2 regions of the Aliamphritea ceti genome follow, and region 1 is predicted to be linked to the other one. Evidence: predicted binding sites of a transcription regulator. Region 1 holds the regulator's gene; the other holds the start of a gene.

Region 1 (14,776 bases):
TGTCGTAATAGTTCCTTTATTACCCGATTTACCAACAATTAATGGCTTGTCATTACAAACGTATTTGTGGATTGCAGAGCAAATCCTGATCGGAATCTCTATGGGGTTTCTCATTCAGGTTTTGTTTCAGATATATGCGCTTGGTGGTCAGTTAATAGCTTCTCAGATGGGTTTAGGCTTCGCGTCGGTGAGTGATCCTGCTAATGGCGTATCTGTGGTTGTTTTGTCGCAGTTTTATCTGATGGTCGTGATGATGCTGTTTTTAGCGATGAATGGCCATTTGGTGTTGATAGAAGTGTTGGTGAGAAGCTTTTATGTTCTGCCTGTTACGGAAGGCAGTATTTCTTCCTCCGGTTTGATGGCTCTTGTCACTTCAGGTAGTTGGTTGTTTTCCAGTGCACTATTAATGTCTTTGCCTGCGGTGACTGCATTGTTGGTTATTAATTTTGCATTTGGCATTATGACTAAAGCGGCCCCTCAGCTAAATATATTTGCTGTTGGCTTTCCCTTTACTATGTTAATGGGGTTGATCATCACCTGGGTAAGTCTCGAGGGCTTTCTGGGGCAGTATTATCGTTTCACCGAGTTCGCATTCCAGTATATAGAGCAGGTACTTGGGGTAGGAGGACTGTAAATGGCTGAAGAGAGTGGTCAGGAGAAAACCGAAGAACCCACCCCCAAACGATTAAGGGACGCTAAAGAGAAGGGGGATATAGCTCGCTCAAAAGAATTGGCGACGACAGTGTCTCTCTTGGCCGCTGCCTTTGCGGCTATTATGCTGGGCGAAACAGTTGCTGATGTCATGATGAATATGATGAGCTATAACTTCGCGCTTGATCGGCAGGCTGCTTTTGATCCAAATCTTATGTTCCAGCATCTTGGGTATTCCTTGCGAGAAGGATTGATGGCTGTGGCGTTGTTCTTCCTTATTATGTTGGTTGCAGCCTTTGTGGGCCCATTAGGTTTAGGCGGCTGGAACATGAGTGGTAAGGCTATGATGCCGAAAGGGAGCAGGATTAATCCGCTTTCGGGCATTAAGCGCATGTTTTCGATGAAAGCGCTTATTGAGCTATTTAAGGCTCTGGCTAAGTTCTTAGTTGTTGGTTCGCTATCTTTCTTTATTCTCGACAATGTTAAAGAGTCATTGTTTGCTTTGGGTGCGCAAGATATCCGCACAGCAATGGCTGGTGCAACAGAAATAGTGCTTTGGGCATTTGTTGCAATGAGCTCAACGATGATTTTGATCGCCGTTATTGATGTCCCTTTTCAAATCCATGACTACAGTAAAAAGCTCAAGATGACGATGCAGGAAGTTAAGGATGAAATGAAAAATACTGAAGGTAAGCCTGAAGTAAAAGGCCGAATCCGACAGTTGCAGCGCGAAATTTCACAGCGGCAGATGATGAGTGCTGTTCCGGAGGCTGATGTAGTAATTACCAACCCGACTCATTTTGCTGTGGCTTTAAAATATGACCAGGATCGTGGTCATGCGCCAGTGATGGTAGCTAAAGGTGGTGATTTTCTGGCGTTGAAGATTCGAGAAATTGCTGAAGCGAATGATGTGCCTATCTTGTCTTCTCCTGCATTGGCCCGGGCAATTTATTATTCTACTGAAATTGATGACGAAATTCCGGGCGGGCTATTTAAAGCTGTGGCTGAAGTGCTTGCTTATGTGTATCAGCTGAAGAGACATAATAAGAAAGAGGGGCCGGCCCCTCAGAGGTTGTCTGAAAAACTGCCTATTCCTGATGAGCTACGACGGGATGAAACTGAGTAACTGTCGGTAAGTTGGCGAATTTCTTGCATTATCTCTCAGTATGGGAAGTGATGCGTCAAAAAATTGATGTTTGTTGCTGCTTATTAATGGTATTTTACTCACTCTACGAGTGGTTTTATATTTAATGATGTTTTTTTGACGCTTTTTTAATGTGTAGGCGTCTCTGACTAAGCAGGCAGGCAGTGGATAGAGCGGCTATCTATAATAATGTTCGCAGTATAGGTAAAGGCAACCTGGGTGTGCCTTTCCTGCTGCTGGTAATTTTGGCAATGGTGACATTGCCAATGCCTCCATTCCTGCTGGACGTTCTGTTTACCTTCAATATTGCCCTTTCTATTGTTGTTCTTCTTGTGTGCGTATATGCAATGCGGCCACTTGATTTTGCAGTTTTTCCGACGATTTTGCTGATAGCAACGCTCATGCGTTTGGGGTTGAATGTAGCCTCTACGCGAGTTGTGTTGTTGTATGGTCATGAAGGTGGAGATGCTGCGGGTAAAGTTATCGAGGCCTTTGGTGAGGTTGTAATAGGCGGTAACTATGTAGTTGGTTTGGTTGTTTTCCTTATATTGGTCATTATTAACTTTGTCGTAGTCACCAAAGGTGCTGGTCGTATATCAGAAGTGAGTGCGCGATTTACTCTGGATGCGATGCCCGGTAAGCAAATGGCAATTGATGCCGATTTAAATGCCGGCATTATTGATCAGGAGCAGGCTAAAACCCGTCGTGAGGACGTTACTCAGGAAGCTGATTTTTACGGTTCAATGGATGGTGCCAGTAAGTTTGTTCGGGGTGATGCGGTTGCAGGTATTCTGATTCTGGTCATCAATATTCTGGGTGGTCTGGGCATCGGTATGGTCCAGCATGATCTTTCCTTTGATCTGGCGGCTCGTTATTACTCATTGCTGACTATTGGTGACGGTCTGGTTGCTCAGATTCCATCGTTGCTGTTATCTACTGCCGCAGCGATCATGGTTACGCGGGTAAATGCCTCGCATGATATGGGGCAACAGGTGTTGGGGCAGTTGTTTGGCTCGCATCGTGCGTTGGCGGTTGCGGCGGCAATCCTGTTTATTATGGGTATTATTCCCGGTATGCCACACTTTGCTTTCCTCTCGCTGGCGTTGATTGGTGGTGCTGGTGCTTATTTTATTTATAAGCGTAACCTGGAAGCGGAAGAACAAGCGAAGGCTGCCGAGGCTGAAGCGCCGCCAATGCCGGAGCCAGATGCAGATGTGAAAGAGTTGGACTGGGATGATGTAATGCCTGTGGATATGATAGGCCTTGAGGTGGGGTATCGTCTCATTCCTATGGTAGATAAGTTGCAGGGTGGACAGTTACTTAATCGTATTAAAGGTGTACGAAAAAAGTTGTCTCAGGACTTAGGCTTCCTTGTGCCGTCTGTTCATATTCGAGATAACTTGGATCTGATGCCTGGCGCATACCGGATTACTTTAATGGGAGTAATTGTCGGTGAGTCTGAGGTGTATCCCGACCGTGAGCTGGCGATTAACCCGGGACAGGTTTTTGGTAATTTGCAGGGGATTACAGTCAAAGACCCTGCCTTTGGATTAGATGCAGTTTGGGTTGAGCAGAGCCAGAAAGAACAAGCTCAGACGCTTGGGTATACCGTTGTTGATGCCGGAACCGTGGTAGCTACGCATTTGAATCAGCTGCTTCAGGCACATTCCCATGAGTTAATGGGACATGACGAAGTCCAGCAGTTACTGGATATCTTGGCAAAAACGTCACCAAAATTGGTAGAAGATCTTGTACCTGGCAAGTTGTCTGTCAGTATCATACTGAAAGTGCTTCAGAATCTGTTAATGGAGCAGGTGCCTATTAAGGATTTCCGTACCATTACGGAGGCATTGGCTGAAGCTGTGCCGCGCAGTGCTGATCCTATGAGTTTGACAGCAGCGGTGCGGGTCGCCTTGTGTAGATTGATTGTACAGAATATTAATGGTTCGGAGCCGGAGTTGCCGGTCATTACACTTGATCCTCAATTGGAGCAGTTATTACTTGGCTCTATGCAGCAAGGTAATAGTGAAGGGCTCGTGATTGAGCCGGGTATGGCTGAGCAGTTACAAATGTCGCTTGCGGATGTTGCACAGCAACAGGAAATCGCAGGCCGGCCGGCTGTGTTACTGGTTGCTGCACCAGTGAGGCCTTTATTAGCCAAGTTTGTCAGATATGGTGAACAGCAGATTTCTGTACTTTCTTATCAGGAAATTCCAGAGAATAAACGGGTGACGATTATTGCCACTGTTGGGGGGCAGAATCGTGATCAGTAATAGTGTTGAAGTATCAAAGTTTTTTAAGGGATGGCCGATATACAGGAACGGTTATGAAGGTTAAACGTTTTTTTGCGCCGGACATGCGACAAGCAATGCAGAGGGTTCGAGAAGAAATCGGACCTGACGCTGTTATTGTGTCTAATCATCGGGTTGCCGGAGGGGTAGAGGTTGTTGCCGCTCACGAGCACGAGTATGAAGCCGCGCAGGAAGCCTTTAAGCGAAAACAAGCCCAGGAAAAACAACAACAGCAGCTTCAGCAGCAAAGCGCCCGGGAAGCTAGCCCGAAGTTGCAGAGTAATCTGGCAGATGAGTTACGTAAAGCTCAGGCCAGAATTGCAGCTGCTCAGGCGGGTACTGAAGAGCCGGCGAAAGCAAAAAATCAACAGGTTGATGATACAGACCTGGATGGCATTCTTGATACTCTTAAGCAGCGGCAAGCCCAGCAGGCAGCCCGTAACTTCGAACGTAATGAACAACGTCAGCCTGGGTCAATCGTACCTCCGGACCCAGTAACACCTCCGCCTGCACCTGGTATTGATGAGTATGTTGCTCAGTCTAAGCCGGCTACCCGTCAGGAACCGTCTTATACCGCTCCGGCACCTGATCCTCAGGTTGCGACTATGCGGGCGGAAATCGATACGCTTAAATCATTACTCATACAGCAAGTTTCTCAGCCTAAAGAGGCTGTATCAGCGCCTGAACGGGCAACCGTTATGCCAAAGCCACAGCCAGAGGCTTCGGAAGAAAGTGTTCTGCAGCGCCGGGTAGAGAATCGCCTGGAAAAGCTTGGTATAGGTCCTCACTTGCGGCGACAGCTAATTAAGCTGGATGGTACTGCAAGTCTGGATGATAGTTGGCGAGATACCTTAGCTAAGCTGAGTGATTCTATTCCTGTTATCGGTGGTGATTTTGTCGAACGTGGCGGGATGATTGCTTTTGTAGGTCCGACGGGTGTAGGTAAAACAACGACTATCGGCAAGTTAGCAGCGCGTTATGTTTTGAAGCATGGCAGTTCAAGTGTCGCGCTTGTTACCACAGATTCTTATCGTATTGCTGCACATGAGCAGTTGTTAACTTTTGGCCGGATTTTAGATATTCCAGTGCGGGTTGTAGATGAAAATCATAGCCTGGATGAAGTTTTATTGTCGTTACGTAATAAGCGACTGGTGTTGATTGATACTGCTGGTATGAGTGCGCATGAGCCGCATACGCAAGCTCAACTGGATATGTTACAAAGTGTTAGCGTCCGAATGAAAAAATTATTGGTGCTTTCATGCTCAAGTCAGCGGCATGTTATTGAAAATGCCTATGAAACTTACAGCCGTATGGGGCTTAATGGTTGTATTCTCAGTAAGTTAGACGAGTCCGGGAATCTTGGTGAGGCCATTGAACTGATTGTGGATAACGGCTTGCCTGTCACTTATGTGACCGATGGACAGCGGGTTCCGGACGATTTAGAAGTTGCTCATAAGCGTGATTTGGTGAGCCGTGCGGTGGTTACTGCACAGCGTGTATCACGCAATCAACGCATGGCTCAGGATCGTCGTCAGGATAAACTTTCACAAAATGGGCAGTGGGTTGATTGATGGGATATCAGATAGGAAGACATAATGACTAGTCCGCACCCCGTGAAAGTTGTTGCTGTTACCGGTGGTAAGGGCGGCGTTGGTAAGACGAACGTATCTGTAAACCTGAGTCTTGCATTAGGTGAGATAGGTCGAAGGGTCGTGCTTATGGATGCCGATTTAGGGTTGGCAAACGTTGACGTTCTGCTTGGAGTTAAGGCAACACAAAATATTACTGATGTGTTAGCGGGAGACTGTTCCTTACGCGATCTGTTGATTGAAGTGGATAAAAACGTCCATATTGTGCCAGCAGCTTCCGGTACGCAGGCCATGACAACCCTGAGTGCGCATGAACATTCTGAACTGATTCACTCGTTTAGCGATATCGAAGATGATCTGGATGTGCTGATAATCGATACTGCAGCGGGTATTTCCGATACGGTAGTAAGTTTCGTCAAAGCTGCCCAGGAAGTGGTTGTCGTCGTTTGTGATGAGCCGACATCGATAACTGATGCTTATGCACTCATGAAGCTGTTGAATCGGGACTATCAGGTGAGTCGATTTAGAGTACTTGCCAATATGGTACGTTCTGAGCAGGAAGGCAGGAATATATATAGTAAGCTGTTAACCGTTTCGGAAAGGTTTCTGGATGTGACGCTTCAATACCTGGGATCAATCCCTTATGATGAGTCGGTCCGCAAGGGTGTTCAACAGCAACGTGCTGTTTTAAAAGCGTTTCCTAAGAGCAAAGCCTCGTTAGCATATAAGCTGCTGGCGGCAAAAGTAGATGAGTGGGGAGTGTCTTCATCACCCCGTGGTCATCTGGAGTTTTTTGTTGAGCGATTGGTTAAAGGGGCTAATCAACGCTGACAAGTCAGAAGAGCGAATATGTATAACCAGTTACAGTTTAAGTCAGGTCAAGAGCTGATTGAGCAATATGCGCCGTTAGTAAAACGTATCGCGCATCATTTGCTGGCGCGCTTGCCTGCAAATGTTGTGCTGGATGATTTAGTTCAGGCAGGCATGGTGGGTTTGCTTGAAGCCGGCAAAAAATATGACCCTTCTAAAGGCGCAAGTTTTGAAACTTATGCCGGCATCCGGATTCGCGGCTCAATTATTGATGAGGTGCGTAGGGGAGATTGGACTCCCCGTTCTGTGCACCGCAATGGGCGCCGAGTTTCCGAAGCAATTCAGGCAATTGAATCCCGTACTGGTAGAGATGCCCAAGATGGGGATGTTGCTGCCGAATTAAATATCACTGTCACTGAATATCACGCATTATTAAAAGATTCCGCGGAGAGCCGGTTGTTCAGTTTTGAAAAACTGATTGAGCCGCAGGAAGACGGTCCTGGCGAAAACATCGCCGCAGAGAATTTAAGTCCTGAAGAAGAGCATGAAGAATTTGGTTTTATTCAGGCGATTGCGACAGCAATTGAAGGATTGCCGGAGCGAGAAAAATTAGTGTTGTCGTTGTATTACGACGAAGAAATGAATTTAAAAGAAATTGGTCAGATCCTGGGTGTCAGTGAATCCAGAGTTAGCCAGATTCATAGTCAGGCAGCGTTACGCTTGCGTAGTCGATTAAGAGACTGGCAATAGCTGGCAGTCTGTGGGTAAGACAACGCTGGCTAACTGCAGTCAGTCAGATAGTTTTCCTGATGGAGGGATAGTCTTGAAGAAAGACATAAAAATACTTGTAGTAGATGACTTCTCTACTATGAGACGCATCATTAAAAATCTGCTCCGTGATCTGGGGTTTACTAACATAGTTGAGGCCGATGACGGCAAGACTGCTTTGCCGATTTTGCAAAGCGGTAGCATTGAGTTTTTGGTAACCGACTGGAATATGCCAATTATGACCGGTATCGACTTGCTTAAGACGGTCCGGGCTGATCCGAATCTGAAGCATATTCCGGTATTGATGGTTACAGCGGAAGCTAAGCGTGATCAGATTGTTGAGGCGGCTCAGGCAGGTGTAAATGGCTATGTAATTAAGCCGTTTACTGCAGCTGTGCTGAAAGAAAAAATCGATAAGATTTTTGAACGACTAGGCTAGGTGGGCTGCTATGTCTGAGACGGAAGATAATAAAGGCGCAGGTGGCTTTGAGCTTGAGCTGAAGCAGGATGCTGACAAATTAGTAGAGCATTTGGCTAATGGTGATGTTGGCGCAGCAATGACGCTGATCCATGATCTGAATGAGAAGCGCCATCAAGCGTTGTATCACGAAGTAGGCACTCTTACTCGTTCTTTGCACAATGCAATTGTCAGTTTCTCTGATGATGTCAGCAGTAGTGCAATGTTGCAGGATTCTAAAGAGCACATTGCTTCAATATCTGATGCAAGTGATCGCTTGTCTTATGTTATTGAACTCACTGAGAGTAACGCGCATAAGACTATCGATAGCGTAGATATCTCTTTGACTCTGGTGTCGGAGCTTGAAGAAGGCTTTAATCGTCGCCAGCGTTTACTGGATGAGTTCGATAAAGTTCAGCAAGAAAAGCCAGAGTTAGAAGGCCTGTATAAGCTTGCCTGTCAGCATGCATGTGATAATTCAGATGCGCTGGTTGAATTGAAAGAACGGCTGACGAATATTTTATTGGCGCAAGAGTATCAGGATATAACTGGTCAGCTGATAAAGCGTGTAATTCAGTTGGTAACAGATATTGAATCTCAGTTGGTTAATTTGATGGAAGTTGCTTCCAGAGTTAATCGTCTGAATGGTTTTGATGGAATGACGGCCGAAGCAGAAGCATTGGCGAAAGAAAAGAAAGTAATGGCTGAAGGCCCACAATTGGCAGCAAAAGATAAGAGTGAAGTTGCTTCCAGCCAGGATGATGTGGATGACCTCCTTTCCAGTTTAGGTTTTTAACAGGGGTAGGCAATGGCTTTAAATGTTGATCAGGAAATACTGGAAGATTTTTTGGTAGAAGCGGGAGAAATCCTTGAACTTCTGTCTGAGCAGTTAGTTGATCTCGAGCAAAATCCAAAAGACCGGGAGTTGTTAAATGCAATCTTCCGTGGTTTCCATACCGTTAAGGGTGGTGCGGGTTTCTTACAGCTTGAGCCAATGGTTGACTGCTGCCACAGTGCAGAAAATCTTTTCGACATGCTGCGTAATGATGATTTACAAGTATCTGCAGCCTTGATGGACGTTGTATTACAGGCCCTCGACACTGTAAATGCAATGTTTGAAGATGTTCGCGGCGGAGAGAATCCAGAACCTGCACCTGCTGAACTTATCGCCAAGCTGGATGCCCTGGCTGCCGGTCAGGCAATTGCGGATGTCGCACCTGCTCCTGCCGCGGCTGAGCCCGCTGCTGATTTGGGTGCACAGTTCAGTCAAATGGTTTCAGGAATTTCTGCTGCCGAAGAAGCTCCGGTGTCTGCAGGGTCAGATTTGATTACTGAAGATGAGTTTGAATCGTTACTGGATGATCTTCATGGCAGTGGTGCGCCAGGTGTTGTGCCTGCAGTCAGTGCGAAAAATGATCTAATTACAGAAGATGAATTTGATTCATTGATGGACGAACTGCATGGGCCGAATGGTGTGCCAGGTGCTGATCCTGCAACGCCTAAGACGAGTTCAATGGCTGATTCCGAGTTTGATCAACTGCTAGACCAAGCTGTGCAGCAGGCGACGAAAGCACCTGCTCCGGCAGCAGAGCCCGTAAAGGCGACAACACCGGCATCTGCCAGAACTGCTCAGGATGATTTGATTACTGAACGAGAGTTTGAAAATCTGCTGGATGATCTTCAGTCTAAAGGTCAGGGCGCTTTTGTTGATGCACCTAAGGCTGAGTCTAAGCCTGCCGCAAAAGCTACTCCGGCTAAAGCGGCAGATGCGAAAAAAGCTAATGTTGAAACTAATGTTCGTGTTGATACCCGCCTGCTTGATCAGATCATGAATATGGTTGGTGAGTTGGTACTGGTTCGTAACCGTCTGGTTCGACTGGGTGCAGATAATGAAGACAGTGAGTTAACTAAAGCACTTGCTTCGCTGGATATGGTTACCGGTGATCTGCAAATGTCTGTTATGAAGACACGCATGCAGCCGGTGAAAAAAGTATTTGGCCGTTTCCCTCGTTTGGTACGAGATCTTTCCCGTCAGTTGAACAAAGAAGTTCGCCTGGAGTTACGTGGTGAAGATACTGATCTGGATAAAAACCTGGTTGAAGCACTTGCAGATCCGTTGATTCACTTAGTACGAAACTCAATTGACCACGGTATTGAAATGCCGGACGAACGTGTTAGCCGTGAAAAACCTCGTGAAGGCAGTGTACTGTTATCTGCAGAGCAGGAAGGTGACCATATCTTGCTGGTCATTGAAGATGATGGCGCAGGTATGGATCCGAATAAGCTGCGTGGTTTGGCTGTAGAGCGTGGCATGCTGGATTTTGAAGCGGCGAACCGACTCAGCGATCAAGAGTGTTTTAACCTGATATTTGCTGCTGGTTTCTCGACTAAAGAGCAAATCTCTGACGTGTCTGGCCGTGGTGTCGGCATGGACGTAGTTAAGACGAAGATCTCTCAGCTGAATGGTAAGTTGGAAATCGACTCTACTCTCGGTGAAGGTACTCGTATTGAGATTCAGGTACCTCTGACACTGGCTATTATGCCAACTCTGATGGTCGTGCTTGAAGAGCAAGCTTTTGCATTACCATTGGTGAATGTGAATGAAATCTTCAGTCTGGATCTGACGCAAATTAACGTGGTTGATGGTCAGCAGGCAATTGTTGTACGTGATCGTGCTCTGCCGCTATTCCATCTTAAACGTTGGTTAGTAGATGGTCACCAGGGTGATCAGTTGCCGGATCAGGGGCACGTGGTTATCGCCAATGTTGGTACTGTTCAGGTAGCGTTTGTTGTTGATCAGCTGGTTGGTCAGGAAGAAGTCGTAATCAAGCCGTTGGGTAGTGTCCTGTACGGTACACCTGGTTTATCTGGTGTAACTATAACCGGTGATGGCCGTATCGCGCTGATTATCGATATCCCTAATCTGCTTAAGCATTACGCGTCTTAAGTGAGTTATGCCATGCCCGTCAGGGCATGGCTCGCAGTTTTATTTGTCGCCGGAGGAATGGATGGCGGTTAGGGTTCTTGTTGTTGATGATTCTGTTTTTTTTCGTAACCGCATTAGCCAGATTTTGCGCCAGGACAGGCGTATTCAAATTGTAGGAACTGCTAAAAACGGCCGTGAAGCAATTCAGCAGGCTGTTCAGCTTAATCCTGATGTAATTACGATGGATGTGGAGATGCCAGTGTTAAATGGCATTGAAGCAGTTAAGGGCATAATGAAAGATGCGCCCTGTCAGATCTTGATGCTATCTTCTCTCACACGGCGAAGTGCCCGGGTAACACTGGAGGCACTGGAAGCTGGTGCCGCTGATTACCTGGAAAAAGACGCTAAGCTGTGGATCGAAAAAGAAAGCGATGTGTCGGCGCAGGTAGTTGAACGGGTTCTGTTACTTGGGAACCGGCATCGTTCGCATCCGCCGCGTAAATCTGCTTCTCTGAGTAGTCGGGCTGACTCAGTACCTTCTTCACGCACGACAAGTGCAGCAAGTTTAGCTCGCCAAACACCACCGAAAGCAACTTCACGTCCTGCAGCAGGCGTTCCAGTGTCTGGTTCATCTACAACATCCGGCGGACATGATTTTGTTAATAAAGTCAGCTTTCCTACCTGTAAAGTTGTTGTGATTGGCTCTTCTACGGGAGGTCCTGCGGCACTTCAGGATATATTACCTTCTATTCCAGCTGGATTTCCTTATCCAATTTTACTGGTTCAGCATATGCCGAAGACATTTACTTCTGTCTTCGCTCAACGGTTGAATGGTATTTGTCAGATCAATATTAAAGAAGCTGAAGATGGTGACGTATTAAAGCCGGGGCATGCATATCTTGCACCGGGTGGCAGCCAGATGATTTTTGAACCAGGTCGTGGTGATCGGGTGAAAGTGTTTCCGAGCGATGAGCGGGTAACCTATAAGCCGAGTGTTGATGTGACCTTTGCTTCTGCCGCAAAGATACACAGTAAGCATGTTTTAGGAATTGTGCTTACCGGGATGGGCGCAGATGGTGCCGAAGGTGCCAAGTTGCTTAAACAGGCCGGTAGCAGTGTTTGGGCTCAGGATCAGTCTACCTGTACTATTTTTGGCATGCCAAAAGCTGTTATAAATGCAGGTGTGGCAGACCACATACTTAAGCTCAATGATATTGGGCAGCTGTTAAAAAATAAGGGAGGGCGTTAATGGATCTGGTCAGCATTGGTGGGTTAATCCTGGCGCTGTTAGCAGTCATTGGCGGCAATTATTTAGACGGTGGTGAGCTGGAACAACTGATTAATATTCCGGCAGCACTGATTGTTATTGGCGGTACTTTTGCAGCATCTCTGGTGCAGTCACCAAGCGGTGATTTTAAACGTGGTATATATCTGCTTGGCTGGGCTTTTGGGCGTAATAAAGTTGATTTTGAGCATGGTATTACTGAGATTGTAGGCTGGTGTGCGACAGCCCGTCGTAAAGGTTTGCTGGGCCTTGAAGTAGAAATTGAGCAGCAATCAGACCCTTTCATTCAGTCTGGCTTGCAGTTATTAGTTGATGGGCGTGCAGTTGATGTTATTCGTTCATCACTTGAGGCCGAGCTGGTTACCCGTGAATACCGGGATATTCAAGGGGCGAAAGTCATCGAGGGGATGGGGGGTTATGCGCCGACATTGGGAATTATTGGTGCTGTATTAGGCCTTATTCATGTCATGTCGAACCTTGATAGCCCTGATGAACTGGGTGCCGGTATTGCGACTGCGTTTGTGGCGACGGTATATGGTGTTGGTATTGCTAACCTGTTTTTCTTACCTGTTGCTAATAAAATTCGTGCATTGATTCAACAGCGTTTTCATTATCAGGAAATGATGCTTGAAGGTTTACTGTACATTGCCGAAGGGCAAAGTCCGCGTATTATTCAACAGCGTTTGCAAGGCTACCTCAGCTAACCGTTAAGAGGTGTCAGATGCCACGTCGTAGAGTCGAAGATGATAATTCCCATACTGATCGCTGGATAATTTCCTACGCAGATTTTATTACGATTCTGTTCGCTTTTTTTGTTGTGATGTATGCCATCTCTTCTGTGAATGAAGAAAAATATAAAGACATTGCTTCAGCGTTATCAGGTGTGTTTGCGGGATTTCAGACGGATCAGCTTGAAGGTCCGGCTAATCAGGATGCTGAGGCTGACTCCATCGGGATTGGGATTTTTGATGGTGGTGAGTCAAATGACAATAGCCCAACTGTTAAAATTGTACCGCCTAAGCCAGAAAATAGCGTTATTCTGGGTGAAATAGCAGATAAAACCCAGCTGCAGTTTAAAAAACTGATTCGCTCGGGTCATCTGAAAGTGCAAAGTAATAATTTATGGGTAGCAATTGAGCTGGGTTCTAATCTGGTATTTCCTGAAGGTGGTGCTCTACCCGCCATAAGTGTTGACCCTTTGTTTGCTCAGGTGGCAGAGATTTTGAAAGATTATCCAAACCCGATACATGTCGAAGGTTTTACGGATGATCAGTATATTTCTACAGATGAATTCCCTTCTAATTGGGAGTTATCTGCCGCCCGTGCAGCATCAATTGTGCGCATTTTGGAGCTGAACGGTATTGAGCCTCACCGTATGGCTGCGGTAGGGTTTGGAGAGTATCAGCCAGTGCGGGATAACGGCACTGAGGATGGTCGGCGGATTAACCGTCGTGCTGTTATTGTCGTATCCAGAGACCGTAAAACGCAGCGGGTAGTGGCGGCATTTGGCAGTCAGCAGGTGAGTGAAGATGCTGTGAGCTCAGTTTTAGTAGAAGACAGGGCAGCCCCCGCTGATATGGAGCGGGTTGAAACTGATGATGGTAAAGTAATTTTTAGGCGTAAAATACCTCGCAATGAGCTTGAGGTTGAAAGGCTTACACAGCCAGTAACGACGCCGGTGGAGACAGAACAATAATGCAGATTTTGGCAATAGCAAATCAGAAAGGCGGTGTTGGTAAGACGACAACGGCGGTCGCTTTGGCTGGTTTATTGGCCGATGCAGGTAAGCGAGTTTTGTTAGTGGATCTTGATCCGCATGGCTCTATGACCAGTTATTTTAAATATGACCCGGATGAGCTGGAGCACAGTGTTTACGATTTGTTTATGCAGTCGCAGATTTCACTGAACCGTGTCGACAGTATTCTTGTGCCGACCACTGATCCACAAATTGACCTGATGCCGGCCACTACAGCGCTGGCGACACTAGAGCGAAAAGCTGTAGGGCAGGAAGGTCTGGGGCTTCAGGTTGCTAAAGCTTTGCGCTTACTGAAAGACCGCTACGATGTTGTACTGATAGACAGCCCTCCTGTGTTGGGTGTGCTGATGATTAACGCACTGGCGGCTTGCAGGCATCTACTTGTTCCGGTACAGACAGAATATCTGGCGCTGAAAGGGCTGGACCGTATGTTGCGGACGATCAATATGGTTAACCGGGCGCGTAAACGAAAGCTCGAGTTCACACTTATTCCCACTTTTTACGATCGTTCGATAGCATCATCCGTGAATTGTCTGCGTGAGTTACATCAGCGTTATCCCGAGCAAATGGCCAGTACTGTGGTACCTGTTGATGCTCGCTTCCGGGTTGCCAGTTCGAAGGGTGTAACACCTTCTGCTTTGGATGACAGCAGTGCCGGTGTGCAAGCTTATGGCCGGATATTGCGTGCGCTTGGAGAGAGGCCATAACTATGACAGATACCCCATGGAGCAATCACCAGCAACAAATGGTGCAGGAATATCTGGATGCATTACTGACAGACCCTGAAGCACAAGATGAACTGAGTGAGGTTGTCGCGCAGGGAGAGCTCGAACAAGTAGTTACTGAAGAGCCTCATATTCCGACTGAGGAAGTTGAAGTTATTGCCGAGCCGGAGCTTGATGAGCTTCCATTGCTGTCTGAGGCTATTGATACTGTTGAGCAGGTTGAGCAGGTTGAGCAGGTTGAGCAGGTTGAGCAGGTTGAGCAGGTTGAGCAGGTTGAGCAGGTTGAGCAGGTTGAGCAGGTTGAGCAGGTTGAGCAGGTTGAGCAGGTTGAGCAGGTTGAGCAGGTTTCAGAAGTTTCAATTTCATCATCAGAT
Region 2 (17,967 bases), 730 kb from region 1:
GGATTCTGCATGCCCGTTACAGTCACTATATGCAAAAAATAGCAGCTGAAGAGCCTGAGTTGGTGGAGCAACTGACGGAGTTCGGCAGTCGTTTTACACACCATAGCTCGGTCGCACCGACAGGCACTATTGCACTGTCATTTGGTAACAATGTCAGTAATGGTATTGAACCAAGTTTTGCCCATCAGTACAGCCGTAACATTCAGCGTGAAGGTAAGAAGAGTAAGGAAAAAATAGAGGTTTTCTCATACGAGTTACTGGCTTACCGACAGCTGATAAATGCTGATTCAGCTGATAACGACTTACCTGATTACTTCATCAGTGCGGATGATATTCATCCAAAGCAGCATGTGGATATACAGGCAGCGGCACAGCTTTGGCTGGATGCTGCTATCTCTAAAACAGCGAACGTTCCCACCGATTATCCTTACGCCAAATTCAAGGATATTTATCTTTATGCTTACCGTCGTGGCCTGAAAGGCTGCACGACATTCCGCTTCAATCCGGAAGCTTTTCAGGGCGTATTAGTAAAGGAAGACGACCTGAAAAATACCCGCTACCAGTTCACGTTGTCGGATGGCCGGGAAGTGGAGCTTGCCGGTGATGCAAAGGTTGAATATGACGGAGAACTGCATACTGCGGCCAATCTGTTTGATGCCCTCAAAGAAGGCTATTACGGCCGTTTATAAGTCGCGATTTACTTTGCAAATTCAGAGTTAATCACCTCTTACCAGGAACAAAGGAAACATGGATATGTCTGTTAAAACTACTCAGCCTGTTCAGGCACAAAACACGTCAGCTCACACTTCAGAGATCGCTGTCATTGATGCGCCGATTGTCGCTTTCAAAGTACTTAAACACCTGCAGGAATTCCCTGACATTATGGCGTTAGCGAGTGCTGGATTTGACCGGCCTGAAACCCTGTCGGGCTCAACATACAGAGTCATAACACCCCGGTCGGAACATCCGCTGTATGTCACCGTTAATGATCTGATACTTAACCCGGGCAGTGATGCTGAAATGCATTATCCCTGGGAGATCTTTGTGAATACCCGCAATATGGATCACTTCATGTGGATAACCTCACTGAATCAGATTATTTCCGGTGTATTTGATAAGCCAGCGCCGTTAGGTGAACGCCTGCGGGAGCTCTATGGTCTTTTCGATCAGCGTAATAACCATCTTAAGCAAGGCGGTCGCTTTACCCCGACGCTGGCGTCTGAGATCGGCGAAGCGATTTTCGCGCACTTTAAAAAAATTGGTTTGCCAGATGTTGAGTATGAGCAAAAGAACGCGACTGCAACTGTTCAGACATTACATACAGCGGAATCTTCAACAAGCCAGTTATCAGTGAATAGAAATGGAGCAGGTGAAAAGGTGGTCGATACTCGTCGTGAAACATCTTCAGAACATAACTCCGAAGAAGGGGAGAATAAACAGGCCGTTTAGAGTTCACTCAGAGTGATTTTCGAAAACAAGAATAGTGAGTGTAATTGCTCACAGAATACAAAGTGAGTATGAAGTCAGGCGTGTACAGGATGTATTTTGAAGACTCAGGGATGAGTACGCTCGACACTTGCCTGGAAACGCTTTTGTTGGATACGTTTCTTAACGCACACCACATTAAAAATGTTTTTAATTCTTTGATGTTTGTTACAAATTAAATCATCAAGTTATAGGTTTTAATGCCGAAAACAATTAAGGATATACTCTTTAATGTAGGTTCGCAGATTTAATGGCATTAGTTCTTAACAGCAATATTGCTTCCATGAATGCACGCAGGCAACTGGCAGATAACGCCGGTAGCTTGAGCAATGCTATGGAGCGATTGTCATCTGGAAAGCGCATTAACAGCGCTAAAGACGACGCTGCAGGACTGGCTATTTCCAACCGTATGACATCTCAGATTCGTGGTGTGAATCAGGCTGTGCGAAATGCCAATGATGGTGTTTCAATGTTACAGGTAGCGGAAGGCGCACTGGATCAGAGCACGAATATACTTCAACGGATGCGGGAATTATCGGTACAGTCTGCTTCAGGTACCTATTCAAGTGGTGACCGTGGGGCGATCAATGCGGAATTTCAACAGTTATCCAAAGAGTTGGACCGAATCGCAGAAACAACCAGTTTTAATGGCCAGACAATTCTTGATGGCTCTCAGTCTGATGTAGCTCTACAGGTCGGTTCCGATTCAGATCAGACAATTTCTTTTCAGCTTCAGTCAATGGATTCTAAAACATTGGGGTTGAGTAGTGGTGCTGCTGGGCTTACCGGTGCTGAAATCAATATTGATAGTAATACCGGTAAATTAGCGACTGATCTGGGCCATGCGATTGCTATTAATGGTCAGAATATCGGGAACATCAACGCGGGTGATAGTTTAAACACCCTGTTAGAACGAATTAATGACGATATCGACGGTGTTAGTGCCAGTACTGTAATGGGTGTTACAGCGACATCTGTCGGTAATGGAGTTCTAATCGCTTCTGATAGTGTTACTTTGAAAGTGTTTGGGCTGGATGGCAGTGCCAGCACGTATACCGTTTCGTCTACAAATACCTTGGATGAGCTTGCTGAAAAAATTAATCTGCAAACGTCAGGTAAGTTACAGGCCACGGTAGATGACGGAAAGTTGGCTATTAACAGCGATTCTGTATCGACCATTTTAATTCAGGATTCAACTTCTGGAACTGCCAGTGGCTTTAATACGACGAGTATCAGCAATCAGGATATTGCCAATATAGTTGAAGGTCTGAATAGCTATTGGGTCAGTGAAGCTGAAGATAGAATCGAACAGTTTTTTGGAATTAAAGGTTCGGGTGAAGATATAACTTTGAATCTGTTTACTGATGCGCAGTTTGGTCAGGTAGCGTCGGTTAGCTGGACTATGGTTAACCCGGCGACAGGTGAGGCATTAGACTTATCTTTAAATATTGATTTAGCTGACTATGTTGGTATCACATTGCCGGATGGTGGCAGTGGAAATGCCAGCCTGGAGCGAGTTATTGCCCACGAAATGGTGCACGCAGTTATGGCTGTGACCATGGATTTAACTGATGTGGGTGGGGGCGTACGTATTACCGGCGGCGCTGCTTTGCCTGGATGGTTCACTGAGGGGGTTGCTGAGCTGATTCATGGTGCTGACGAAAGGGTGGTTCAGGAAAACAGTTATATAGATACTGAAGCTGAATTTGAAACGTTGTTTGATGCGACAAAGGCCAGTGGTTCACCTACTGATCCAGGTGGCTATTCTGTTGCATACCTTGCTGCGAAAATGTTGCAAGATGATATTTATGCCAATGACACTGATGGTATTAAGCTTTTATTCGATGAGTTGGAAACAGGTGATACTTTAGATCAGGCTATTCAGGATCTGAATGCTGCAGGTAAAACTCAGTTTACCGATCTTGCAGCTTTTGAAACGTATTTTCGAGCGAATGGTTTTGAGTACTCAACCGGCGCGGGGCCTTTTGCTAGTTCTACATTGAATCTGGTTGATGCGGATACCGGCTCAATTGGTGGCTCTGATTATGGTAATGCTTCATTAAGTTCGAGCAGTGTATTTGCAAATGTGGCGAACCAGCCTGCGCAGGATTTTAACCTGATTGTGCCGGATCAATATTCAGGGACTTATTTTACTGCGGATGCCCAACTTGTTTTATCAGCAGATGATGGCGGTGCTGTAACCGTTACCAAAACTGCCAGCGGATCAGATTTAGATCTTGAGAACTTTGGGTTTCGCGAGATAGCTAAACAGGGTGAGGTTGTTTCAGAAGGTCTTAATTCAACAGAGCAACAGACTGCCTTAGCTAAGGGTGATTTGATTATCAATGATATTGAAATCGCTAAAGTAGAATCGACTGGCGGTCTTATGGGTAAAATCGATGCCATTAATGCTGCGACCAGTGAGACGGGTGTTATTGCAAGTATTGTTGCCGATGAGTCTTTCCGGATAAGTAATGATTCAACCACCGCATATACAACCGCGGCTGGTGGTATCAGTATTGTGAACAATGGTGTCTTTGGTATCAATGGCGTGGGTATGTTGATTAATGCCAATGATACAGCTGCAGACATTGCTGCAACGATTAACAGTTACACATTTGCACACAGTGCCAGTGCCTATGTTAGTGATGAAGGCAAGCTACACGTGTTTTCAGAATCAGTTATGAATCTTGGCGACAGTGTCGGTGGCGCTTTAGTCACTGAGCTGGGATTTGTGAACAGCGGTGCTGCAGGAAATGGCTCAATTAAAATTCGGGGCGAAGAAGTCGCGTTAAGTGATTTAAGCGATGCGCAAACAATAGTGACAGAACTCAATGCTGCCAGTGGCAACACCGGTGTAACGGCTAAGCTGGATGATAATGGTGAGCTACAGCTTACGGGTAATACGGCAGTACGGATTTCGCTTGGTAATACAAATGGATTGCAAACCCTGGAGGCTTTGGGGATCAGTTTTGGCGTTAATGGTGGAGAAAACCTGTTTGATAATGATGGTGATAAGTTGCTGGGCGATGAAGTATTTATACTTGAAGCAAGAATAAAGCTGGCATCAGCCAGCGGCAATTCTATCAGTGTCGATGTGACTGATAATGGTAAAACTGCTACAGGCTTAGCGGATATGAATTCACTCTCTGGCAGTGGTTCGGGAAGTTCTTTAGCAGGCCAGTCGATTACCACCGCTGCTGGTGCTCAGAAAGCAATTGGTGTGATTGATAACGCAATTATCAGTATTGGTGAGACCCGCTCTGAAATAGGTGCGGTTATAAATAGGCTTGAATTTACTATTTCTAATCTGTCCAACGTTTCTGAAAATGCCAGTACGGCACGGTCGCGTATTTTAGATGCAGATTTCGCTTCAGAATCTGCTAATTTAAGCCGTGCTCAGATTCTTCAACAGGCAGGAACTGCTATGCTAGCCCAGGCGAATGCTGCGCCTCAACAAATACTCAGTTTATTACAATAACCATTTTGTATTCTTAAGTATTTCTTATTAGAAAAACAACCCGCCGGGGGACTGGCGGGTGTTTGCTAGCTTCAGCAAAAGATCATCAAACCTGCTGAATACAGTTACTGACAATATCGTTAGTATTGTGAAGCGCTGCTTAACCTTTAATGATAAAGATCACCAGTTGCTTAGGGCCATGGGCGCCCATCAGTAGTGTTTGTTCAATATCTGCGCTGCGCGAAGGACCGGTAATCATATTTACCGTGCGGGGTAGCTTCAGTAATCCGTCATCAGTCTGGCAATGGTTGCGCAGCTTCTTCCAGGCTTCTTCATATACGCCGAGAATATCTTTCTCGTGTAATACCACCAGATGATTATCTGGCAAGAAGTTAAGCGTTGTCGGGCTCTCCGGCCGTGAGTACAGCATTAGCGTGCCGGTTTCAGCAATGCCTGCAAAGCTGGTGGTCAGAGCGGCCATATCGCCGACCTGTGCCACTCTCTGCTGTCGGGCTGCGCTGATAACTGTCCAGTCCAGAGCTTCCAGTTGTGGGTCGCTGGCACAGATAAATTCGTTAAGATTCTGTGTTTTCAGCCAGTCATCGCAAGCGGCAGGCAATTGTTCCAGTGTGTCCAACTCAATTAGTTCAGCGGCGGCTTCTGTCGCCATGCTTTTAAACAGTTCTATCTGCTGTGGCTGAGGTAATTGTGCACGGGCCGGAATAATGTTGTCAGCCTTTGCTTTGAGCCGGTTCTGTACGGTTTGACGCTGCTCATCTGTTGGTATTTCACGGCCAAGGCCACGGTGGATATTGGCAAAAATTTCAGCACGGCTCATGAGGATTCTCCGTCAGTCTGGTTGGCGGCCTGGCGTTGTTTCCACTGCTGCATAAAGGTTTCACCCTGAGGAGCTGGCATGTCCCTGAAATCGGTCCAGCCACCTGCCAGCGGGATTTTCTCCAGCTTGCCTTTGTCGCCGCCAAAGCTGCTGTTGGCTAATAGCTTCAGCCCCCAGCTTGAAAGCTTGGTGAACTGACGATAAAGCGTTGGGCGTTTTGCTAAAAAGGCCCAGCTGCTAAGGCCGTAACGGGCTGCCTTAGGTGTCAGGTGTTTACTGAATTCATCTTCCCGCCAGTGACGCATTAGCTTAGGTAACGGAATACGTACCGGGCAGACGGACTCGCACTTTCCGCAAAAAGTTGAGGCGTTTGGCAGGGCTGCGCCTTTTTCAATGCCGATCATTTTCGGTGTCAGTACTGAGCCCATCGGGCCTGGGTACACCCAGCCGTAGCTGTGGCCACCAACAGCACCATACACCGGACAATGGTTCATGCAGGCTGAGCAACGAATACAGCGAAGCATATCCTGGAACTGGCTGCCGACCATTTCACTGCGGCCGTTATCTACCAGTACTACGTGGAAGTTTTCAGGACCATCCTGATCACCTTCGCGGCGCGGGCCCGATGACAGCGTGTTATAAACAGTAAACTCCTGCCCGGTTGCTGAACGGGCCAGCAAACGCAGGAACAACGTCATGTCTTCCAGTGTTGGCACCACTTTTTCGATAGAGGTGATGACGATATGGGTTTTTGGCAAGGTTTGGGTCAGGTCACCATTACCTTCGTTGGTGACAATAATGGTTGAGCCAGTTTCTGCGACACAGAAATTTGCGCCGGTAATTCCGACATCAGCAACGACAAACTTTTCCCGTAATGCATCCCGGGCTTCCTGCATCAGGGTAACCGGATCATCAGATTTCGGTTTGTTATGATGCTGGTGGAAGGCTTCAGAAACATCTTCCAGATTTAGGTGAATGGCCGGTGCGATGATATGACTTGGGTGATCGCCGCGCAGCTGTAAAATGTATTCGCCGAGGTCTGTTTCCACCGGCTGGATACCATTCTTTTCCAGATAATCGTTGAGTCCGGTTTCCTCAGAAACCATCGATTTACCTTTAGTGACGGTTTTGGCATTTACTTGTTGGCAGATGTCTAGAATGATCTGGTTAGCATCTTCACCGGTACGGGCCCAGTGAACATGGCCGCCATTTTCAGTGACTTTGCTTTCAAACTGTTCCAGATACAGATCCAGATGTTCAAGAATATGGTTTTTCAGATCCCGGCCCTGGTCTCGCAGGTCGTCAAATTCCGGCATGCGTTCCACGGCAATTGCGCGCTTGTGAGGAAAGCCCTGTTTCAGATTGCCCAACGCCTGTTGCAGGTTTTCATCCTGAAGCGCTTCGCTGGCACGTGCTTTGAAGAACGGAGTATTAATATCCATGATGTTATTTTGCCTCCTGTTCTGCTGTGATTGCTGAAGTTTTTAATTCAGAGCCTGTTAGTTCAGAGCTTTTTAATTCAGAAGCAAGTGCATAATTTTTAGCGGAAACGTTGTCTTTTAACTGGCGAACTTCTTGTTCGCCAATGCCTGGAATGTCGAGCATATCGGCAAGCAGTTCAACCACGTGACGGGCTTCAACCAATTCTCCTGGTGCATCTTTGGTTTGTCGCTGCAGTTTGCCTGCCATGTTCAGCAAGCAGCCAAGGTCGCCACCGACTAAGGTGTCGGCACCACTGTCATTAATGAATTCGGATTTGTTGCTTACCATCCGGTTGGATATTTCCGGGTATTTGACGCAGAAAGTGCCGCCAAAACCGCAACAGGTTTCAGCTTCAGTCATTTCCTCAATTTGCAGGCCGTCGATTTGTTTCAGTAGCTCTCTGGGCTGTTGTTTGATGCCTAGTTGTCGCAGGCCTGAGCATGAGTCGTGATAAGTAATCGTACGGGGAATACTTAATTGCTGTAATTGTTGTTGCAGGGCTTCCAGGCCAATAACGTCGAACAGGAAGCTGGTAATTTCATAGCTGCGATCCGCCAGTTCCTGCGCCAGTTGCTGGTAAGGATCTTCTTTATCAAATAGCTCAGGGTAATACTTAATCATGCCAACACAGGAACCGGAAGGCGCTACCAAATATTCATAACCGGCAAACGCATCAATAGTCATGCGGGCTATTTCCGCGCTGGTACGCCGGTCACCGGTGTTATAGGCAGGCTGGCCACAGCAGGTTTGCTGTTCCGGTACGCTGACGCGGCAGCCGGTTTGTTCCAGCAGTTTGACGGTGGCAAAACCAATGCTGGGACGAAACATATCTGCCAGACAGGTAATGAACAGACCGACATTCGGTGACGGCTTTTCTGATGGGTGTTGCTGAGGCATATGGCACTTCCCCGATAATGACGGTGGCAAACTTAAGCCGGAATTCCGTATATCGTTTTCTTGTTGTTGGCTCTTATCGATCCGGTCATGTAGCCGGTCTGTTTATGCACGATAGAGAAGGGGCGGATAAAAAGAAACGTTACCTGAAAAACCGGTCTGACCAATTTTGGTTTATACTCTCGGAATAAAAACGGGCCAGTCACAGATATACGGCTATTTCTGCTTTGAATTCAGGAAAGTGAAAGTATGGCTATTTCGCGTAGCGATCAGTTAGTACAGGACATAAAACAGGCGTTTTTCCGCGGCGAATATCTGCCCGGGCAGGCGTTGTCGTCACAGCGAAGCATGTCTGAAAGCCTTAGCTTGTCGCGTTCAACTGTACGTGAAGCCATGGGGCAACTGGAAAGTGAAGGCTTTATCAACGTACGGCCGGGTGGCAAAACATACTGTAATAACTTGCTGGAAGTTTGTTTCGATATGCCGCTGGAAGGGCTTGGCGATAATCCGGAGTTTCAGCAGCAGGTGCTCGAGGTTCGTGCGATGCTGGAAGGAGAGGCTGCATACTATGCTGCTCTGCGGGCTACAGATGCTCAGCTGGAGCGGGTTGATAAGGAATATCAGCAATTGCTGAAGCGGGATAAAGGCGAGACAACTTTAGCCAAGGCGAAGGAAGATCTGCGCTTTCATATGCTGATCGCAGAAGCATCTCAGCACTTATTAGTGGTGTCGTTCAGCGAAATTTTTTATAGCCGGTTTTTTAATGCGATTTACGGTGTGCTTTCCCGCACGCTGAAAAAACGTGGCCGTTATCCTGATGGTATTCGGGCCCAGCATGCCAGCATTCATCAGGCTGTTATGGCGCGGGATCCGGATGCTGCCAGAGAAGCTGCAACCAATCATATTCTCTATACGCTTAAGCAGCTGAGCGCGAATGAATAAGCGGAGGCTGTTGTGAGCCTGCAGACTGTCATAAAGACCTGGGATGGTAACGATACCGAAGCATTGAAAACGGCTTACCGGGAATATGTAGAGGCGCCGGATTTTGCCGATCAGTTAATTGCTTTATTAGCCTATGGGAACTGCCAGCCAGGGGCCAGCTGGTTATTAAAGTATGGGGCCGAACGGCAGACATCACCTGATCTGTCTGCTGAGCAGTTGGCGGATCTGTTGGCTCAGGCCGGACAATTGCAGAGCTGGCAGAGCCGGTTACATCTGCTGCAGATTTTGCCGCATATTCAGATTCCGGCTGAATCGGTAACAGTGCTGGAATATTGGTTACGGAGTGGGCTGCAGGACAGCAATAAATTCGTTCGTGCCTGGAGTTACGGTGGGTTTTATTTGCTGAGTGAGCAATATCCGCAGTACAGGGAAGAAGCAGATGCATTCATCCGAATAGCCATGAGGGATGAGGTGCCTTCAGTTAAGGCCAGATTACGGCAGCTGGGTATAAGTGCGTCTTAGAGGAAGTGAAGATAAAAGCGGGCCGTAAAGCCCGCTATCTGGCTATATTTAGCTGTTGTGCTTCAGCGGGCAGCTCTTGAACCCGAACAGACTATAAAGCGGGCAGTATCCGATAGCTGCTGTCAGCACTCCGATTATTCCTACCCAGCCCCAGGCTGTTTGCGGGCCAATAAATACCAGGCTGATTAATATCAGGCCTGCAATAAGTCGCAGGCTACGGTCCAGGTTTCCAAGATTTTTAGGCATGGGTGTCTCTCCTTTAGTTTTACCAGCAGTGTATATAGCTGGAAGGGGAGAGATCTGTGACTAAGTCACACAGCTTTTAACTGAGTAATTTATTACATAGCTGAATCATTTGCTTTGCTTCTGCAGCGTCTAAACCTGTATCGCAGAAAGCCTGTTTGGTGATGGCTTCACTGCGTTCAGAGATTTTTTGCCCTTCAGTTGTCAGCACAATCTGTTTTTGCCGTTCGCTGTCCGGACTGAGTTCACGCTTTATTAAACCTTTCTGTTCCAGGCGCTTTAAGAGAGGCGTCATAGTTGCTTTGCTTAGTCCAGCACGGTTAGCGAGCTGGCTAATGGAAACCTGATCCTCTTCCCAGAGCGCCATCAGCACGATGAACTGTGTATAGGTGAGATCTAAAGGTTCAAGTAACGGCCGATATATCGCGGTCATATGGCTTGAAGCAGAGTAGATTGCAAAGCAAAGCTGGTCATTTAACTTGGCTGCCGACAAAGTGTCTGATCCCTGATTGGTCAATGATGACAGATATTCTGATGGCTAATCATTAGACATGCAAGATTTGCTGACGTATAGTTAGTGTACTAACTATTCGTGAGCTAATAAATTTTGATTGATCGTTTGTTAATAGAAACGAGCTTTATATTTGCAGTTAAAGGGTGATGTCATGATTAAAAAATACAGTTCAATTTGTGCTTCGGTACTTATCTTTCAGTCAATGCCAGTCATTGCAGAATCTACAGCTGTGAAAACGGTTGATGCGTTCGAACAGGTATTCGGTGTAACCGCCGGTGAACGGCGTAACCACACCAAAGGGTTTTGTTTCACGGCAACATTAAGCCCGGCAGGCACTGCAATACAGCAGTACTCTGCAAGTCCTCTGTTTATACAGGACTCGCAGGTGATTGGCCGGCTTTCTCATAAGGGTGGAAATGCGCAAGCTGCTGATAACGTACCGGCAGAGTACGGAATGGGGCTTTCGATCAGCCTGAGTGATGGTAGGCAGCACCGAATGTCGATGAACACGCTGGATTTTTTCCCGGTTGCCACACCAGAAGCGTTTGCAGAGCTCATGCAGGCCAAAGCGCAAGGTAAGGCGGCAGTGAAAGCATTCAAAGCTTCAAATACTGACTTGCAGCGTTTCAGTGCGCATTCCAAACAAAAGACTACGCAACTGACACCTTATGAAGCTTCAACTTATAACAGTATCAACAGTTTTTATCTGGTTAGTGAAAAAGGTGAAAAAACAGCTGTCAGGTGGGCTTTTGTGCCAAGAGGCCTGCCAGGTATTGTTAAGCCACAAGCGCAAGATTTCTTTTATAAGAATATGCAGCAGAACATGTCTGACCAGCAGCTAGCCTGGGATATGGTTGTAACCTTTGCTAACCCGGATGATGTTGTTGATAACGCCGCAATAGCATGGACTGGAGATCATAAAACGCTGGTAGCGGCTACCTTGAAAGTGAATGCGGTGAGTGACCAGCATCCGGGAACGTGCGGCAACATTAATTATGATCCGCTATTACTGTCTGATGGTTTTCTTCCTTCGAACGATCCGCTTCTACAGGCCCGACGTGATGCGTATGCCGTTTCATTTGGCCGACGTCTGTCGGAGCAATAAGTAGAAGGCATTTTACCGGTCTGTTTCTCAGATCGGCTATTAAAATTATCACTGACCCCGGGAGGGCATAAATATGCAGCAGCAATGGCTAACCAGTTTGAAGACCGAGGACCCACAGGCAGGCTACGAGCTGGCGATAAAACTGGCGAGAATGGGAGTGAAATACACGCAGCCTAAGGATGAGGTGAGGCAAAAATTACGGCCGGTATACGAACAGGATGCAAATAGCTTAATTGCTTCCTCGCAGGTAATCGCAACGAACTTTCAGACGGTTGCGATGGCAAATAATTACTGGTCCTAAAGACGTTCGCATGACATAGCATGGCATTAAGATGGATACGTCATGCTATGTTATGAGGGCTTGCAGGCCGTCTCTGTCGAGCAATAAAACACTGCCGCGCTGGAGTTTGAGTAAGCCCTGCTTTTCCAGACTTTTCAGATGACGGCTAACTACTTCCCGGGCGCTGCCAATTTCTATGGCAATGAACTGATGAGTAGCGCTTAGCTGGTTTTTATAATCTGCATTATTCAGCAGGTAGCTAAGCAAGCGTTTATCGACACTTGCCAGCGTAATGCTTTCCAGCTGCTGCATCAGGTTAGCGAGTCGCTGGCTGAAACCGTCGAAAACGAATTCTCTGAAGCTTTCTGATTCCCCCAGTAAGCGCCGGAAATCCTGTAATGGAATAACCCGTGCTGTAACAGGGGATTCGCTGACGGCTTCCGCTGGAAAACTGTCATTACTGAGCAGGCAGGCAGTAGTGAGAACACAAATTTCACCGCTGTTAATTCTGTACAGAACCAGTTCCCGGCCTTCGCTGGAGCGGCCAAAAACTTTTACACAACCCTGAGTAATTACAAAACAATTCTCACAATGTTGCCCCTGCGTTAACAGTGCCTGATTGGCAGGCGCCTGAATCTCAGGATATTGCTGGATAACTTCAGGCAGCATAGCTTTACTCTGCTGTTTGGTGGCGCAGAATGATTTCGACAACCTTTTCCAGGCCTTCAACATCACCTTTGGTAAAACGTGACGTTTCCGGACTGTCTACATCGAGAACAGCAATGAGTTTGCCGTTACGGATCATTGGAATTACGACTTCAGACCTGGATTCTGCATCACAGGCAATATGTCCGGGAAATTCGTGCACATCAGCGACCAGTTGTGACTCCAGCGTTTCAGCAGCGGTGCCGCAAACACCTCTGCCAATAGGAATACGGGTGCAGGCAGGTTTGCCCTGGAATGGCCCCAGTACCAGTTCGTCGCCTTTGCGGATATAAAAGCCAGCCCAGTTAATATCTGGCAGGTACATCCAGAGCAGGGCAGAAGTGTTTGCCAGGTTGCTGATCCAGTTAGTTTCACCTTCTAGCAAACCGTCCAGTTGCGTATGTATATCCTGATATACCGGGTTCACGGGAGTACCTCTGCTGCTGATAATGAAAGCCTGATAATAGTAGTTTTGTTAACGGAGTGCAGCAGGCCACAGATATTTTTGGAGGGTAATTATCAGGGCATGATCAGGAGTACTTAGTAACATGTTGGAAATGTAAAAAAATCCTCCGCAGTATGCCCCGGCAGACTACCTCTTTAGAGAACAATCACGTACAATTCCGCGTTCATTTTTAGATACCGTACTGTCGTGTAGGTTCGTCGGCTGGCTTCCTGTCATTTCGTCGCACTGCACTCCTGTGCTTAAGTGGCCTCTGGTATGGGCCACCACTGAGAAAAAAAGGAAATTCAATGCCTATTATTACTCTTCCTGATGGGAGCAAACGTGAGTTTGCCAACCCGGTTACTGTTTTAGAAGTTGCTGCTGATATTGGCGCTGGCCTGGCTAAAGCCACGGTTGCCGGCCGTATTAATGGTGAGCTGGTTGACGCTTGCGAACTGATCACCACGGACGCTGACGTTGCTATCGTAACCCCACGGGATGAAGACGGTCTGCACATTATTCGTCACTCTTTTGCACACTTGTTAGGGCATGCGATGAAGCAGCTTTATCCTGATGTCAAAATGGCGATTGGTCCGGTTATTGAAAACGGTTTCTACTACGACGTATCCAGCGAACATCACTTCACACCGGATGACCTGGTGGTACTGGAAAAACGCGTACAGGAACTGATCAAAAAAGATTACGACGTTGTTAAAAAGATGACGCCGGTTGCTGAAGCGCGTCAGATCTTTGCTGATCGTGGTGAGGCGTTCAAAGTTGAGCTGATTGATGGTCTGGATGAGTCCGTGACTGAAGTTGGCCTTTACCACCACGAAGAATACATTGATATGTGTCGTGGCCCACACGTGGCTAACACCCGTGTACTGCGTTCATTCAAACTGATGAAAGTTGCCGGTGCTTACTGGCGCGGTAATTCTGAAAACGAAATGCTGCAGCGTGTATACGGCACCGCATGGCGTGATAAGAAAGAACTTAAAGCTTACCTGTTACGGTTGGAAGAAGCTGAAAAGCGTGATCACCGTAAACTGGGCAAGCAGCTGAACCTGTTCCACCTTCAGGAAGAAGCACCAGGTATGGTTTTCTGGCATCCGAATGGCTGGAAACTGTATCAGACTATTGAACAGTACATGCGTCTGAAGCAGCGTCAGCACGGTTACGACGAAATTAAGACGCCACAGGTTGTTGAACGTACTCTGTGGGAGAAATCCGGTCACTGGGATAAGTTCTCAGAAGAAATGTTTACCACGCATTCTGAAAGCCGTGATTTTGCGATTAAGCCAATGAACTGCCCATGTCACGTTCAGGTATTCAATCAGGGCCTGCGTTCTTACCGTGACCTGCCTTTACGTTTGGCTGAGTTTGGTTGCTGCCACCGTAATGAACCATCCGGTGCACTGCACGGTATTATGCGTGTACGTGGTTTTGTTCAGGATGATGCGCATATCTTCTGTGCTGAAGATGCAATTCAGGAAGAAGTTTCCCGTTTCATCAGCTTCCTGCACGAAGTGTATGCTGACTTCGGCTTTGAAGAAGTTATCTACAAACTGTCTACCCGACCTGAACAGCGTGTGGGGTCAGATGAAGTTTGGGACAAGGCTGAGAAAGCACTGGGCGATGCACTGGATTCAGCCGGTCTGGACTGGGCTGAATTACCAGGTGAAGGTGCCTTCTACGGACCTAAAGTTGAATTCTCTCTGAAAGATTGCCTGGGACGTGTATGGCAGTGCGGTACGATTCAGGTGGATTTCTCTATGCCAGGTCGTCTGAATGCACAATTTGTTAACGAAGCAGGTGAGCGTGAAACGCCGGTGATGTTACACCGTGCAATTTTGGGTTCATTTGAGCGCTTTATCGGAATTCTGATTGAAAACTCTGCGGGTGCATTACCTACCTGGTTAGCCCCTCAGCAAGTTGCAATTATGAATATTACCGATAAACAGGCAGATTATTGCCGTGAAATCGAAGAAAAGTTGCAAGAACTTGGATTCTTTGCTCAAGCGGACTTGAGAAATGAGAAAATCGGCTTTAAAATCCGCGAGCACACAATTTCTAAGGTTCCTTATTTGCTGGTTGTCGGTGATAAGGAAGTTGAAACCGGCACCGTGGCAGTACGCACCCGGACCGGTGAAGATCTCGGCACATTGTCGATTTCAGAGTTTTGTGATCACCTGGGGCAAGATGTTGCCAGCAAGGGTCGCAAAGTTTAGTTAATTTTTACGGAGATACCACTATCAAGCGCGATAACAGAAGAGGGCGCAATGAGCGGTCCAAACCGCCTATTAATGAAAACATCAGCGCCCGCGAGTGTCGACTGATTGGTCCCGATGGAACACAGTTAGGTGTAGTGCCTATTAAGGATGCCCTAGAGGCGGCCCAAGGTGTTGAACTTGACCTGGTTCAAATTTCTGATGCTGATCCTATCGTATGTAAGGTAATGGACTACGGTAAGTACCAGTACGAGAAGAAGAAAGAAGCAAATGCACAGAAGAAGAAACAAGTGCAGATGCAGGTCAAGGAAGTGAAATTCCGTCCGAATACGGAAGATGGGGATTATCAGGTAAAACTACGCAACCTGATACGTTTCCTGGAAGGTGGCGATAAGGCCAAGGTAACTTTACGTTTCCGCGGCCGTGAAATGGCACACCAGGAGTTAGGTATGAAGCTATTAAACCGGGTCGAACAAGACCTGGTCGAGCTTGGTACTGTTGAGCAGCGTCCAAAAATGGAAGGCCGCCAATTGACTATGGTCATAGCTCCGAAAAAGAAAAAGTAATCTCGGTTACTTCATAGATACCCGTACCACCTCTTCGGAGTAGGTGCGGGTTTTATTGTTGTCTGAGATGAAACATAACTAACGAATGCGTGGGGATTTAGTAATGTCTAAAATGAAATCTTGCAGCGGTGCTGCGAAACGTTTTAAAAAGACTGCAAATGGCTTCAAGCACAAGCAGTCTCACACAAGTCATATCCTGACTAAAAAGTCTACTAAGCGTAAGCGTCAGCTGCGTCCAATGCTGCAGGTTCATGCAGCGGACACTAAGCTGATCAAGCGTATGTTGCCTTATATCTAAGCTCGTAGTAGTCAAAAATTTTTAATTAGGAAGAAATAACATGGCACGTGTAAAACGTGGTGTAGTAGCACACCGTCGTCACAAGAAAATCCTGAAAAAAGCAAAAGGTTACTACGGCGCTCGCAGCCGGGTATTCCGCGTTGCTAAACAGGCAGTAATCAAAGCAGGTCAGTACGCATACCGTGACCGTCGTCAGCGCAAACGTCAGTTCCGCGCGCTGTGGATCGCACGTATCAACGCTGCTGCTCGCATCAATGGTTTGTCCTACAGCCGCTTTATCGCTGGTCTGAAGAAAGCATCTATCGAAATCGATCGTAAGGTGCTGGCTGATCTGGCTGTACACGAAGCGCATGTATTTGCTGCTATCGTCGAAAAAGCTAAAGCTGCACTGTAAGACACCCTTACCTTTTTAGGTAAGTTTTGATTGTGTAATAGGGGAAGGGTGCAAGCTCTTCCCCTATTTTTATTTGGAGCCGTAAATGGAAAACATTGAAATCCTGTTAGCAGAAGGCAAAGAAGCTGCTGAACAGGCCACAAGTACTCAGGACCTGGATCAGGTGCGTGTTCAGTATCTGGGTAAGAAAGGTCATCTTACCCAGCTATTGAAAGGCCTTGGCGCATTATCTGCCGAGGAACGCCCACAGGCGGGTGCTAAAATCAATGAAGCAAAACAGGCCCTGCAGGATGTATTGAACAGCCGTAAGCAGAACCTGGAATCAGCCGCTTTGGAAGCGAAGCTGGCTGAAGAAACGATCGATATCACACTGCCAGGCCGTGGTCAGTCGCAGGGTGGTTTGCACCCGGTGACAAAAACGCTGGAGCGGATTGAGTCGTTTTTTGCCCGTATCGGTTACAGCGTCGCTGAAGGTCCGGAAATCGAAGATGATTACCATAACTTCGAAGCGCTGAATATTCCGTCGCATCACCCTGCGCGTTCAATGCATGACACTTTCTTCTTCAATGCTAATACATTGCTGCGTACTCACACGTCTGGTGTGCAGGTGCGGACAATGGAAAGCGAAAAGCCGCCGATTCGTATTATCTGCCCGGGCCGTGTGTACCGTAATGATTACGATCAGACTCACTCGCCAATGTTCCATCAGGTTGAAGGCCTGATCGTTGATAAGAACATTAGCTTTGCAGATCTGAAAGGTACGCTGGAACAGTTCCTGCGTGAATTCTTTGAAGAAGATGTAAAAGTACGTTTCCGTCCTTCTTATTTCCCGTTCACTGAACCTTCAATTGAAGTAGATATTGATCGTGGTGACGGTAAGTGGATGGAAGTTCTGGGTTGCGGCATCGTCCATCCTAAAGTTTTCGAACACTCTGGTATCGACCCTGAAGAATATACCGGCTTTGCCTTCGGTATGGGTGTTGAGCGTCTTGCGATGCTCCGCTATGGCGTTAATGACCTGCGTCTGTTCTTCGAAAATGACTTGCGTTTCCTCGGCCAGTTTAACTGAGCCTGAGTGACTTAATTACGCTTACAGATATCGGATTATTACTATGAAATTCAGTGAAAAGTGGTTGCGGGAACTGGTTGATCCTGCGGTAGATACCCAGGGCATCGCCGACCAGATCACCATGGCAGGCCTTGAAGTAGATGAAGTATTGCCGGTTGCTGGTGAGTTCACCGGCGTTATTGTTGGTGAGATCATCAGTGCAGAGCAGCACCCTAATGCCGACAAACTGCGTGTTTGTCAGGTTAATAATGGCAGCGAGCAAGTCCAGGTTGTATGTGGCGCGCCAAATGCCCGTGCTGGTTTGAAGACTGCATTTGCAACTGTCGGTGCTGTGCTGGGAAGTCCTGATGGCAAAGACTTCAAAATCAAAAAAGCTAAGCTGCGTCAGGTGGAGTCATTCGGCATGTTGTGTGCTGAAAGCGAACTGAGCATCTCTGATGAAGGTGCTGGGATCATGGAACTGGCAGCTGATGCGCCAGTGGGTACCTGCCTGCGCG

The links. The regulator FliA, encoded in region 1, starts transcription of late flagellar genes. The targets are predictions, from matches to a motif close to CTAAAGTTNNNNNNNNNNCNGCCGATA.
Positions count from the first base shown of each region.
Region 2: a site for FliA is predicted at 1,668-1,694, ahead of OCU49_RS17405 (flagellinolysin). Genes of this name have one in related genera too.

Region 1 covers NZ_AP025282.1:4,517,890-4,532,665, reverse strand. The annotation lists gene fliR (flagellar biosynthetic protein FliR) at 1-634, shown strand, start outside; gene flhB (flagellar biosynthesis protein FlhB) at 635-1,777, shown strand; gene flhA (flagellar biosynthesis protein FlhA) at 1,960-4,068, shown strand; gene flhF (flagellar biosynthesis GTPase FlhF) at 4,122-5,657, shown strand; gene OCU49_RS20475 (MinD/ParA family protein) at 5,682-6,506, shown strand; gene OCU49_RS20470 (RNA polymerase sigma factor FliA) at 6,525-7,235, shown strand; gene cheY (chemotaxis response regulator CheY) at 7,309-7,692, shown strand; gene OCU49_RS20460 (protein phosphatase CheZ) at 7,703-8,506, shown strand; gene OCU49_RS20455 (chemotaxis protein CheA) at 8,519-10,657, shown strand; gene OCU49_RS20450 (protein-glutamate methylesterase/protein-glutamine glutaminase) at 10,719-11,885, shown strand; gene OCU49_RS20445 (flagellar motor protein) at 11,885-12,625, shown strand; gene OCU49_RS20440 (flagellar motor protein MotB) at 12,643-13,617, shown strand; gene OCU49_RS20435 (ParA family protein) at 13,617-14,384, shown strand; gene OCU49_RS20430 (hypothetical protein) at 14,387-14,776, shown strand, end outside.
Region 2 covers NZ_AP025282.1:3,785,680-3,803,646, reverse strand. The annotation lists gene OCU49_RS17415 (adenosylcobalamin-dependent ribonucleoside-diphosphate reductase) at 1-689, shown strand, start outside; gene OCU49_RS17410 (hypothetical protein) at 754-1,449, shown strand; gene OCU49_RS17405 (flagellinolysin) at 1,736-4,966, shown strand; gene OCU49_RS17400 (LutC/YkgG family protein) at 5,106-5,783, opposite strand; gene OCU49_RS17395 (LutB/LldF family L-lactate oxidation iron-sulfur protein) at 5,780-7,225, opposite strand; gene OCU49_RS17390 ((Fe-S)-binding protein) at 7,230-8,162, opposite strand; gene OCU49_RS17385 (FadR/GntR family transcriptional regulator) at 8,409-9,101, shown strand; gene OCU49_RS17380 (hypothetical protein) at 9,114-9,623, shown strand; gene OCU49_RS17375 (YgaP family membrane protein) at 9,672-9,869, opposite strand; gene OCU49_RS17370 (MarR family winged helix-turn-helix transcriptional regulator) at 9,946-10,299, opposite strand; gene OCU49_RS17365 (catalase family protein) at 10,532-11,485, shown strand; gene OCU49_RS17360 (hexameric tyrosine-coordinated heme protein) at 11,559-11,786, shown strand; gene OCU49_RS17355 (Crp/Fnr family transcriptional regulator) at 11,832-12,434, opposite strand; gene msrC (free L-methionine (R)-S-oxide reductase MsrC) at 12,439-12,897, opposite strand; gene thrS (threonine--tRNA ligase) at 13,224-15,143, shown strand; gene infC (translation initiation factor IF-3) at 15,167-15,709, shown strand; gene rpmI (50S ribosomal protein L35) at 15,813-16,007, shown strand; gene rplT (50S ribosomal protein L20) at 16,048-16,401, shown strand; gene pheS (phenylalanine--tRNA ligase subunit alpha) at 16,487-17,470, shown strand; gene pheT (phenylalanine--tRNA ligase subunit beta) at 17,514-17,967, shown strand, end outside.